Regions from separate parts of the Shewanella sp. GD04112 genome, predicted to be linked through region 1. Evidence: predicted binding sites of a transcription regulator. Region 1 holds the regulator's gene; each other region holds the start of a gene.
What was found. The regulator NrdR, encoded in region 1, represses ribonucleotide reductase genes. The targets are predictions, from matches to a motif close to AAACACNANATNTNGTGTTT.

Region 1 (4,205 bases):
ATTAATGGGAAGATATGACCCGGCTGTACTAAATCCGATGCCTTGGCATCTTTTGCCACAGCCGCTTTAACAGTAACAGCACGGTCGTGGGCCGAAATCCCGGTGGTTACGCCTTCTGCTGCTTCAATCGATACCGTAAAGTTAGTCGAGAACTGCGCATTGTTATTAGTCACCATCAAGGGCAGGTTTAACTGCTGGCAACGGGCCTTAGTCATCGTTTGGCAAATGAGTCCACGACCGTATTTCGCCATAAAGTTAATCGCTTCAGGCGTGACCAGCTCGGCCGCCATAATCAGGTCGCCTTCGTTTTCTCTGTCTTCGTCATCCATCAAAATAACCATTTTACCTTGACGAATATCCTCGATGATCTCTTCTATACTGTGCAGCGCCATTGTAGGACCTTTATGATTTTACAGTTGTTATGAAATTCTATACCTAAGTGAGCTAAGTGCCAGTGCCCTAACGCACAAAGCCAGCACGGGCTAACATTTCCATGGTCACCCCACCGCCTTGGGTTTCTTTAGTATCAAAGCGCATCAAACGCTCTAAATAGCGGGCGATTAAATCCACTTCAATATTCACCTTATCGCCAGCTTTCAAATCCACCAACGTGGTTTCACCCGCAGTATGGGGCACTATGGTTAAACGAAAACGGTGTCCATCGACCTCGTTTACCGTGAGGCTCACACCATCGATGGTGATAGAACCTTTATGGGCGATATAGCGCGCCAGCTCCGCAGGTGCCGCTAACCAAAATTCGATTGCTTGACCACGAGCAAGACGCTGCTCTACGGTGGCAATACCATCCACATGGCCGCTGACCATATGCCCGCCGAGGCGAGTTGTCGGGGTAACGGCTTTTTCAAGATTAACCTTAGTGCCCACTTTATAGTTAGCAAAGCCTGTGAGACTGACAGTTTCAGCCGACACATCCGCCACATAGCCGTCGGCTAATTGCTGAACCACAGTCAAACACACACCATTGGTGGCGATACTGTCGCCTAAACGCACATCGCTTAAATCCAGTTTGCCACTGGCGACCGTCAAACGAATATCATCGCCTTTACGTTCAAGCTTTCGCAGCGTGCCTACGGCCTCAATAATCCCAGTAAACATGGTTAACTCACTTATTCGCTAAAGATGGATTGGACGTGAGCCGCAAGGTGAAACGCATATCCGCGCCCACTTTACGCTCATCGACCAGTTTGAGGGTCGGAATATCGGCCATCATTTGATAATCGGGTAATTCGAGTAGATTACGTCCTTGTGCGCCAAGGATTTTGATCGCTTGATACAGCACTAATTCATCGGCTAATCCCGCGCCGATAAAGGCGCCAGCTAAGGTCGCGCCCGCTTCGATAAGCACCTGATTGCAGCTTTTGCCTAAATAGCTTAAGAGTACGGGCAGCGAGATTCGACCATCAATCGCTGGTAATTGAAGACACGTCACATGGGCCGGCAACTGCGCCACAAAGGCTGGCGAGTAAGGCTCTGTTGAGACTAATAAAATCGGCGATTCAATAGCAAGCAAGGCTGCCGTAATCGGCATGCGGCAGCGACTATCTAAAATCACCCGCAGCGGTTGTAAAATTTGCGCTTCACTCAATTGCGAACTAAGACTGCCAAGCTCTGAATAACGCACATTGAGCGAAGGGTCATCGGCTATCACAGTGTCAATCCCTGTCACTAGCGCGCAGGCGCGTAAACGTAAACGCTGCACATCGCGGCGAGCTTCGGGGCCTGTAATCCATTTAGACACCCCGTTTGATAACGCGGTTTTACCATCGAGACTCGCGGCAAGCTTTACCGTCACCCAAGGTAGACCCGACTCCATGCGCTTCATAAAACCAAGATTTAAAGCGTAAGCTTCGTCGCGGTGCAAGCCAACATCCACTTGAATGCCCGCATCGCGCAGCATTTGAATACCGCGGCCACCGACTTGCGGATTGGGATCTTCAACCGCCACCACGACTCGTTTTACACCAATATTGATCAGCGCCAAGGCACAGGGCGGTGTGCGGCCATAATGGCTGCAAGGTTCTAAGGTGACATAGGCGGTCGCGCCACGGGCAAACTCGCCAGCCATCCGCAGTGCATGCACCTCGGCGTGGGGCTCGCCAGCTTTTTGATGATAACCTTCACCAACAATCTGGTTATCTTTTACGATAACGCAGCCCACACTAGGATTGGGGCGAGTGGTATAAAATCCTTTGCGAGCCAGTTGTATGGCTCGGCTCATCATCTGGTTATCGAGTTCTGACCAATTCATATAAACCCTATGAAATCTTGAGGAAGCGTGCCCGAATGCGGCGCATAACGAGGCGCTAACCTAAGCACTAACCTAAGATAACCCACGTTACTTTTGCAGTTTCGCAATCGCCTCACCAAATTCGGAGACATCTTCAAAGGCGCGATAAACCGAGGCAAAACGAATATAGGCAACCTTGTCTAGGCTCATTAACTGTTCCATCATCAAGTTACCTATCATCTCAGATGGCACTTCGCGCTCGCCAGTAGCCCGCAGCGTTGACTTGATTTTACTTAAGGCCTGCTCGATTTCATCCATGGACACGGGGCGCTTTTCGACCGCGCGTAACATACCTGCTTGCAGCTTTTCTTCATCGAAGGGTTGGCGCGTACCATCGCGTTTAATCACCCGTGGCATGACTAATTCTGCCCCTTCGAAGGTAGTAAATCTTTCGTGGCATTCGGTGCATTCTCGGCGACGACGCACTTGATGGCCTTCCGCCACTAATCGGGAATCGATCACTTTAGTATCTGTCGCGCTGCAAAATGGACAATGCATTGAGCCTCCTGCCGTGAATGGGATAAAGCCTATGGCTTTCGCTGTATCTTGCTTAAACCGAGCGGGTTTAAGTCTAAGATTTTAGCAATAAAAATGGCCGCTTAATGCGGCCATGGGATTTTATCCTATTTATCGGCTGAGGTTAACCACCTAAGAGTGACACCCTAAGCAGTTGTGAACTCAGCCGCCTTATCAGGATAAGTTAACGAATTAACCGTAAACAGGGAAACGGGCACACAGAGCCAATACTTGGCCTTTTACGCGCTCGATGACCGCTGGATTGTGGGCATCGTCGAGGATGTCACAGATCCAACCGGTTAACTCTTTCGCTTCAGCTTCTTTAAAGCCACGGCGAGTGATCGCAGGCGTACCGATACGCACACCAGAGGTCACGAAAGGTGAACGAGGATCGTTTGGCACAGAGTTTTTGTTTACTGTGATGTTCGCACTACCTAAAGCGGCATCGGCTTCTTTACCCGTCAGGTCGCGACCGATTAAGTCCACCAGCATTAAGTGGTTGTCAGTACCGCCAGACACGATCTTGTAACCGCGCTCTAAGAACACTTCAACCATGGCTTTAGCGTTCTTAACCACTTGTTGTTGGTAAGCTTTGAACTCTGGCTCTAAAGCTTCTTTGAAGGCTACCGCTTTACCGGCGATAACGTGCATCAAAGGACCGCCTTGACCGCCAGGGAATACCGCAGAGTTCAGCTTTTTATATAGCTCTTCATCATCGGCAGCAGACAGAATGATACCGCCACGAGGACCGGCTAAGGTCTTGTGAGTGGTTGACGTCACAACGTGCGCGTGTGGCACTGGGTTTGGATACACACCAGCGGCGATAAGACCCGCAACGTGCGCCATGTCGACAAACAGGTAAGCACCGATTTTGTCTGCGATTTCGCGCATTCTTGCCCAGTCAACGATGCCTGAGTAAGCAGAGAAACCACCGATCATCATCTTAGGCTTATGTTCAACCGCCAGACGTTCCATTTCGTCGTAGTCGATTTTGCCTGATTCATCGATGCCGTAAGGAATGATGTTGTACAGTCTACCGGAGAAGTTTACAGGTGAACCGTGGGTCAAGTGACCACCGTGAGCGAGGTTCATACCTAAAACGGTATCGCCTGGTTTTAACAATGCCATGTAAACGGCGCTGTTTGCTTGAGAACCTGAGTGAGGTTGTACGTTTGCGTAGGTCGCACCAAACAGTTGTTTTGCACGCTCAATCGCTAAGGTTTCAACTACGTCCACATATTCACAACCACCGTAGTAACGCTTGCCAGGATAACCTTCGGCGTACTTGTTGGTTAATTGTGAACCTTGCGCTTGCATCACGCGTGGACTGGTGTAGTTTTCAGAAGCAATCAGCTCAATATGCTCTTCTTGACGCAGAGTT
Region 2 (4,205 bases), 1.0 Mb from region 1:
GGATAGAGTCGAGCAGCGTTTGGTATTTCAGATTCGAAATAAAAATATGCTTTTCATGATCTGGCAGTGAGTTGTAGTCGATTTTATCGCGGCTCACGTCAACTTCCTCTGGGCGCCAGAAGAAAGACAACTGCTTTTCAATCAGTTTTTCAAACACTTCATATTTTTGTTGGTCATAACGAGCGACGTTAACCGATTGTCCGAAGAACATAGGTTCACGGGTGGCATCGTTGGGTGTTTGGCAAAAAGTAGAGTAGGTCATGGTACGAGTATTCCAATAAGTCGGGATCCCAAAGGGATCCCGCAACCGTTAACATTGAAGATTAGATTTTGCAGGCGCCGCCAGCACAGCCGTCATCTTCTTTCTCTATGTTGGTAATGTCGTCGTGTTGATCCGATGCACCATCGCGAGTGTTATGGTAGTACAGCGTTTTTACACCTAACTTATAGGCATTGAGTAAGTCTTTCAGCAGAGTTTGCATCGGAACCTTACGGCCTTCGAAACGCGTTGGGTCATAGTTAGTGTTGGCCGAAATGGCTTGGTCAACGAATTTTTGCATGATACCCACGAGCTGTAAGTAACCTTCGTTGCTTGGCATTTGCCATAGCAGCTCGTAGTTGTATTTCAGCTCATCAAAATCAGGCACCACTTGCTTTAACTGGCCATCTTTACTCGCTTTGACACTGATCAAACCGCGTGGCGGTTCGATACCGTTAGTCGCGTTTGAGATCTGTGATGAAGTCTCAGACGGCATCAATGCAGACAGGGTCGAGTTACGTAAACCGTGCTGTTTGATGTCTTGGCGCAGTGTTTCCCAGTCTAAATGCAATGGCTCGCTGCAAATCTTATCTAAATCACGTTTGTAGGTATCGATAGGTAAAATACCTTGGGCGTAAGTGGTCTCATTAAATAATGGGCACGCACCTTTCTCTTTCGCCAGATTCATTGACGCCTTGAGCAGATAAAACTGAATAGCTTCAAAGGTCTTGTGAGTCAGGTTGTTCGCACTACCATCGGAGTACTTCATGCCATTCTTCGCTAAGTAGTTCGCAAAGTTGATAACACCAATACCTAAGGTACGACGGTTCATCGATGAAATTTCGGCCGCTTTGATTGGATAATCTTGGTAATCCAGTAGGTTATCCAGTGCACGTACCGCTAAATCGGCTAATGGCTCAAGCTCGGCTAAGTTTTTGATTGCACCTAAGTTTAACGCTGACAGTGTACACAGCGCGATTTCTCCGTTTGGATCGTCAATGTTGTTCAATGGCTTGGTCGGCAGCGCGATTTCAAGACAAAGGTTAGATTGTCTGATCGGAGCGACTTTCGAGTCGAACGGACTGTGGGTGTTACAGTGGTCGACGTTTTGGATGTAGATACGGCCCGTTGAAGCACGCTCTTGCATCATCAATGAAAACAGTTCGACCGCTTTCAATGTCTTCTTACGAATGCTGCTGTCTTGCTCATATTGCAGGTACAGACGTTCGAATTCGTCTTGATCTTCGAAGAAGGCATCGTAAAGACCTGGTACGTCCGATGGGCTGAACAGGCTGATATTTTCGCCTTTGATCAGACGTTGGTACATCAGCTTGTTGAGCTGTACGCCGTAGTCTAAGTGGCGAATACGGTTATCTTCAACACCGCGGTTGTTTTTCAGTACCAGCAGGGATTCTACTTCTAAGTGCCAAATGGGGTAGAAGAGGGTCGCAGCACCACCACGAACGCCGCCTTGCGAGCAAGACTTCACCGCCGTTTGGAAATACTTGTAGAAAGGTAAGCAACCGGTGTGGAAGGCTTCGCCGCCACGGATTGGGCTACCTAATGCACGGATACGACCGGCGTTGATACCGATACCTGCGCGTTGGCTCACATACTTCACGATAGAAGAGGCGGTCGCGTTGATTGAATCTAGGCTGTCGCCACATTCAATCAGTACGCATGAACTGAATTGACGTGTTGGCGTGCGTACACCTGCCATGATTGGCGTTGGCAGCGAAATCTTAAAGGTCGATACCGCGTCGTAAAAATCTTTAACGTACTGCAGGCGCGTTTCTTTTGGATAACGGGCAAACAAACAGGCCGCCACCAGAATATAGAGGAACTGGGCGCTCTCGTAGATCTCGTGGGTCACACGGTTTTGTACCAGATACTTACCTTCGAGCTGTTTTACCGCCGCGTAGGAGAAGTTCATATCGCGCCAATGGTCGATATAGCTGTCCATGATATCGAGTTCTTCGCGGGTGTAATCCTGCAGAATATGCATATCATACTTGCCAAGCTCGACCAGTTTAGTCACATGGTCGTATAACTTTGGCGGCTCGAACTGACCAAAGGCCTTCTTACGTAAATGGAATACGGCTAAGCGCGCAGCCAGAAACTGATAATCCGGTGATTCTGGGGAAATTAAATCCGCCGCAGATTTGATGATCGTTTCGTGGATAGCTTCGGTTGGGATCCCGTCGAAAAACTGTAAATGCGTGCGAAGTTCAACTTCAGAAACAGAAACGTTTTTTAATCCCTTGGCTGCCCAAGTAATTACGCGGTGTATCTTGTCGAGATCGATTGTCTCACGTGCACCACAGCGTTTTGTGACTGTCATATTGCTATTCATTGAAGAGAGGCCTTGGTTCTGATATCTGTTCAGGTGAACTAAGTCACCGTACGTTTCCTTGTAAAACAATCAACCTGAAAACCCTTAATACTGCTGACTATGCAGGAGATAGTCGATTTAACGGGGAACTTCTAGTGTGTCTGATTGCTACCTATACACAAGATATGGTGTTTTAAATAATCTGAGATACAAGATAGTGAGGTTTGCCGCTATTTGCAAGTCTCAATTCAGGGGGTATCTTGTGGATATCTTGAGGATAAAGAAAAGCGTTAGTGATGACTAACCCTGAAGCTCAAATTGAGATTAGCGTGCGAGATTGATGGCGTTTTTTTGCGCAAATTTCACTGTGTGATCGATCGCTAAAATAAGCAGCGATCGCGATCGCAAGGATTGACCCTTAGCCTAAATTGCATTACCAGCGAAGGGGGCATCATTTTGCCGTTAATGGTTCAGTTGAGCAATGAGCACGAGTCGGTCCGTTACCGCTATTTCGCTAATGCTTGGCTTAAGGCCGAATGCAAACTCGATGGCGAGTTAAACTGCGCATAGGCAGGCCATGCATAGGGCGTATCGGCCTCACCCAAATATCCCCACAGCGCCACACCGCCGAGCATGCCCGCCGCTTGAGCCGCGAGTAAATCCCGCTCGGCATCGCCTAAATAGAGGATTTGCTGTGGTAGGCATTGCAGCTGCTGCGCGCCCAATAGCATAGGTGCGGTATGAGGCTTAGGATAACGAGTGGAATCGCCACTGATCATCACCGGCATACGTGAGCTGAGCTTAAGTTTATGCAATAGCGGTCGTGTAAAGCGGGCGGGTTTATTGGTGATCACCCCAAACGGTATTCGGCATAACTCGAGCCAATCGAGCAGGGGGGCGATACCATCAAACAACTGGCAATGGTCGCCATTGATCCTTTGATAATGGGCGAGGAGCCCTTGCTGTACTTGAGTGCGCAGGGAATCATCCGCACCGGGAATCGCCGCATCGACTAAGGCAAAGCTGCCATGGGAGGCAGCGCTACGCATGTCTGCGAGAGGTTTTGCTGCGATACCGACATCCGACAAACTGAGGTTAAGGGCCTGAACCAGATCCGGCGCGGTATCGGCAAGGGTACCGTCAAGGTCGAATAAGACCCCTTTAACCTCAGCTAAGCTCATCTTAATCTACCTTTTGCGTCGCAATCATATAATTAACATCGACCTTTGGGGTGTACTTAAAGATCCCCGTCAGTGGGTTATAGGTGATCCCAAGTGCATCTTTACAGATAAGATCGGTGTTATCGACTAAGGCAATCAATTCAGAAGGTTTGATAAACTTATTATGATCATGGGTGCCAATGGGCAGCATCTTTAATAGGTACTCGGCGCCGACAATGGTCTCGACAAAAGACTTAATATTACGGTTGATGGTTGAGAAAAACACAAAACCGCCGGGTTTAACCATATCGCAGCAGGCTTGAATGACTGATTGCGGATCCGGCACATGCTCGAGCATCTCCATACAAGTCACCACATCGTAGTATTCGCGGTGATCTTCTCGATGGGCCTCGGCAGTGTTTTTGACGTAGTTGATGCTCACGCCAGTTTCCAG
Region 3 (4,205 bases), 1.8 Mb from region 1:
AGTTCATTACTGCGTCCGCGCTAAAGCCCAATATGATTACGGGCTAAACATCAAAGCACAGTCGCCACCAGTGCGACTGTGCCAGTGTAACAAAACAAACAAGGCAAAAGTGTTACAAGTGTTTGATCCTGCGTTTCACTTCTTCTTGCTTGCCATGGTTGAATGGTCTGGCATCTGGACTACCTAAGTAACCACACACTCGGCGGGTAACGGACACCCGGCTTGGCTCATGGTTACCGCATTTAGGGCAAGTAAAGCCTTTGCTAGTACAGCTAAACTCGCCGGTAAAACCGCAGTCGTAGCATTCATCAATCGGCGTGTTGGTACCGTAGTAAGGCACGCGGCTATAGCTGTAATCCCACACATTTTCGAGCGCTTCGATGTTGTGCTGCATATTCGGGTATTCGCCGTAGCAAATAAATCCGCCATTGGCGATCGCAGGGTATGGTTGCTCGAAATCAATTTTATCGTAAGGATTCACCCGCTTTTCCACATCCAAGTGGAAGCTATTGGTGTAATAGCCTTTATCGGTTACGCCCGCAACCACGCCGAATTGGCGCGCATCGAGCTTGCAGAAACGGCTGCAGAGGCTCTCACTCGGGGTGCTATAAAGGCTAAACCCATAACCGGTTTCGGCCTTCCATGCATCGGTAGCCGCTTTAAGGTGCGCGACAATCGCCACCGCTTTTTCACGCAGCTTGGCATCATCAAACACATGGGTTTCAGTGCCATAGAGCGCATTGATGGTTTCATGCAAACCTATATAGCCTAATGAAATCGATGCCCGACCATTTTTAAAGATTTGGGCGATATCATCATCGGCGCGCAGGCGCACACCGCAGGCGCCTTCCATATACAGAATCGGCGCAACTCTGGCTTTAACGCCATTTAAGCGTTCGATGCGGGTATCTAATGCGCGGCGGGCAAGTTGTAAACGCTCATCTAAAATGCGATAGAATTCAGCTTCATCGCCATTGGCCTCTAGGGCTACACGGGGCAAGTTTAAGCTCACCACCCCAAGGTTATTGCGCCCTTCATGGACCAGTTCGCCATTTTCTTTATAGGAGCCTAAAAAGCTGCGACAGCCCATTGGGGTTTTAAATGATCCCGTGACCTTTTCCACTTGCTCGTAGTTCAAAATATCCGGATACATGCGCATGCTGGCGCATTTTAGGGCCATTTGTTTGACATCGTAGTTGCAATCACCGGCCTTGTGGTTAATGCCATCACGAATCGCAAACACCAGTTTAGGGAACACAGCAGTCTTACGATTTTTACCTAGGCCCGTCATTCGTACTTTCAGCATGGATTGCTGAATTAAACGCGATTCCCACGAAGTACCAAGACCAAAACCAAAGGTCACAAAGGGCGTTTGTCCATTGGCGGTATGTAAGGTATTCACTTCATATTCAAGGGATTGGAAAGCATCATGACATTCTTTTTCGGTAAGTGCCGTCGCATAGGCCTTGGCATCTTTAATCTGCCAGTTGAGCGCCACTTGATAGTGTTTGTCATAGCTCTTCGCCACAAAAGGCGCGAGCACTTCATCGATACGGTTAATCGTGGTGCCGCCATAAATATGGCTCGCCACTTGGGCAATAATCTGCGCCGTTACCGCCGTAGCGGTGGAGATGGATTTTGGGGTCTCAATTTCGGCGTTGCCCATCTTAAAACCGTGGGTCAACATGCCCGCCAAATCAATCAACATGCAGTTAAACATCGGGAAAAACGGCGAATAATCGAGATCGTGGTAATGGATTTCACCAAGTTCATGGGCGGCCACCACATCCTTAGGCAGAATATGGCTCTTGGCGTAATGTTTCGCGACGATACCCGCGAGTAAATCCCGCTGGGTTGGGATCACTTTAGAGTCTTTATTAGCGTTTTCATTTAACAGCGCGGCATTGCTCTGCTCGACTAAACCACGGATTTCGAGATTGAGTTTACTGGTGGCATCGCGGCAAATATCTCTGTCATGGCGGTACTCGATATAGACCCGGGCCAAGGATTTGTAAGGGCCTTCCATCAAGAGATTTTCAACCGCATCCTGTAAATGGTGGATCTCGACTTCTGCCAGATTCGCCACTCGCTCCCTCACACAGGCGGCAACCGCCGCGGCATAGTCAGCATCCTCTATCCCAACCGAGTTTGCAGCCGCTATCACTGCATCTCTTATCCTTGTTTCATCAAAAGGTGTGCGGCAACCATCCCGCTTGATCACGACTGGCATTGTTCAGTTCCTCTCCATTCCGATTAAAATTAACACTACATATAGTGTTCAGATAATCAATAAACACAATATCTAGGCAATTAAGCGGCATTAACACCTAAAATTCCATGATCCAGATCATGATTTATCGGATGGATAAAAAGAACAAAGAAGAACTGTAGCCAAGCCCAATGATCTCAGTATTAAGCCTTGACCTTGGCCATAAAGCAGGATAGCGGACGCTAAAAATGCACGCTAATCACGACAAAGGACCTTGACCCGAAAGCCAAAGTCCTTGGAATAAAAGAAGTCCGTAGCTCGGCGTTTGCCCTTAGCTTAGGTTTGCACTCAGACAGGGTTAACGCTTGGCTAAAGCAAGATAACTACTCAGTTGCCCCGATGCCGATTGCTGCATCCCCATAGAGGAAGCCACTTGCATGGTCGATTTAAGCCCCTGCCATAACTGCTTTTGGTTATCGCTCATTGTTGGATTGCTATTTAGATAATCGGTTAACTGGCCAAATACCTTGATGGCTTTTTGTGCCAGCACAGGGGATTGCGCATCATCCATATTCGACAATACATTCTTAGCATCGACTAAGGTGTTGATCATCGGACTGTTGGGTGACTTTTCCGCTAAGGACTTTAACTCGTCGTCGATAAAGTCCTGCAGAGATTGCTTGCTCGGCTTTTGGCTCGGCAAATTAATGCCGTTTTGTGACAGTCGTTCAACCTGTGCATCGGACAAAATGCCGTCCTTTTGCAGCCGAGACACTAGGGCCGGAATATCTGACACACTAAACTGGCCATCGGCAAAAAAGTCCTTCGACATGGCTTGGATTTTTTGTGCCCTAAGCGCACGGGGTGACAAGGCAATCTCATCACTCGGTTTCGCTTCAGTTTTAGGCGTATCCTTGGTGGATGAGTTGGCATCCGTTCTGGCGTCAGTCTTACTTGTGTCTGTCTTACTCGTGTCCGTCTTCTTGCTGTTCAGGCCATAGGCATCGGCAACACTGCTACGGTTCAGATTTAAGGCATTTAAAAGAGGATTCATCGTCAATAATTCGGCATCTAACACTGTGTGATGGGGATAAAGCAAAAAATAAGCCAATCAAACAGTCACTTGCCTAAAGTATTATTCGTTTCGCGGACACGAGCTTGCCAGAACGAACAAAATTTAATCTCGAAACGTCAACACGCCCTAAATATCCTCACAACTTAGCCTTTCCAAATCGCGGCTTCAATCAAGTGCGCCACTTTAGCGACAGCCGCCTCCCCCGCCGCAATAGCCTCGTCGGCACGGTGAAATTCCATGGTGCCAATATTGGCCACTTCAGGCACTACGAGGACATCGGGCGGATCTCCCATCAAACGTGCCCGCTTATGGCGCTGCTCTAAAATCCCCATCGACTGAGACATTACCGCAATCATGCCGGGGTTAGATTTAGTGCCGAGGGAAAACTTGTCGGTTAGGCTGCCGACATACTCCCTCCCTCTAGCAAATAAATCCATAAAGCCGGTTTCTTGGCGCGCGGGCATTTCGGTTTCTTCCTTCGGCGCCTTATGGCTGGTCATATTGACGGGCAATACCTGCAGCCGCCCAGAATGAAACCCATGCAAATCCACGGCAATCACAATATCGACGCCCATGGCGCGGCTCACCGACACGGGCACAGGGTTTACTACAGCACCATCGACTAACCAACGATCTCCTTGACGCACGGGGGCTAATATCCCCGGCATTGAGCAAGAGGCGCGCACAGCTTGGCGTAAATCGCCATGGCGAAACCAGATTTCTTGTCCCGAATACAAGTCCGTGGCAATCGCCGCAAAAGGTCGCTCTAAGTCTTCAATATTGATATCACCGATGCGCGATTGCAGCACATCGAAGACTTTCTCACCGCCGATCAAACCGCCCTTGCGCCAACGAATATCCATTAACCCGAGGACATCCCAGCTCGAAAAACTGCGCACCCACTCCTCAAGCTCGGTTAAA

Region 2: the regulator NrdR is predicted to act here: its motif matches at 2,766-2,785, upstream of nrdA (class 1a ribonucleoside-diphosphate reductase subunit alpha).
Region 3: the regulator NrdR is predicted to act here: its motif matches at 2,261-2,280, upstream of nrdD (anaerobic ribonucleoside-triphosphate reductase).

Annotation. Positions count from the first base shown of each region.
Region 1 covers NZ_JAOEAL010000001.1:1,283,506-1,287,710, reverse strand. The annotation lists gene ribBA (bifunctional 3,4-dihydroxy-2-butanone-4-phosphate synthase/GTP cyclohydrolase II) at 1-392, opposite strand, end outside; gene N7386_RS05635 (riboflavin synthase) at 460-1,116, opposite strand; gene ribD (bifunctional diaminohydroxyphosphoribosylaminopyrimidine deaminase/5-amino-6-(5-phosphoribosylamino)uracil reductase RibD) at 1,124-2,269, opposite strand; gene nrdR (transcriptional regulator NrdR) at 2,357-2,806, opposite strand; gene glyA (serine hydroxymethyltransferase) at 3,017-4,205, opposite strand, start outside.
Region 2 covers NZ_JAOEAL010000001.1:2,330,877-2,335,081, forward strand. The annotation lists gene nrdB (class Ia ribonucleoside-diphosphate reductase subunit beta) at 1-262, opposite strand, end outside; gene nrdA (class 1a ribonucleoside-diphosphate reductase subunit alpha) at 324-2,612, opposite strand; gene N7386_RS10355 (HAD hydrolase-like protein) at 3,098-3,772, opposite strand; gene ubiG (bifunctional 2-polyprenyl-6-hydroxyphenol methylase/3-demethylubiquinol 3-O-methyltransferase UbiG) at 3,774-4,205, opposite strand, start outside.
Region 3 covers NZ_JAOEAL010000001.1:3,071,733-3,075,937, forward strand. The annotation lists gene nrdG (anaerobic ribonucleoside-triphosphate reductase-activating protein) at 1-7, opposite strand, end outside; gene nrdD (anaerobic ribonucleoside-triphosphate reductase) at 113-2,230, opposite strand; gene N7386_RS13675 (hypothetical protein) at 2,568-3,263, opposite strand; gene rssA (patatin-like phospholipase RssA) at 3,428-4,205, opposite strand, start outside.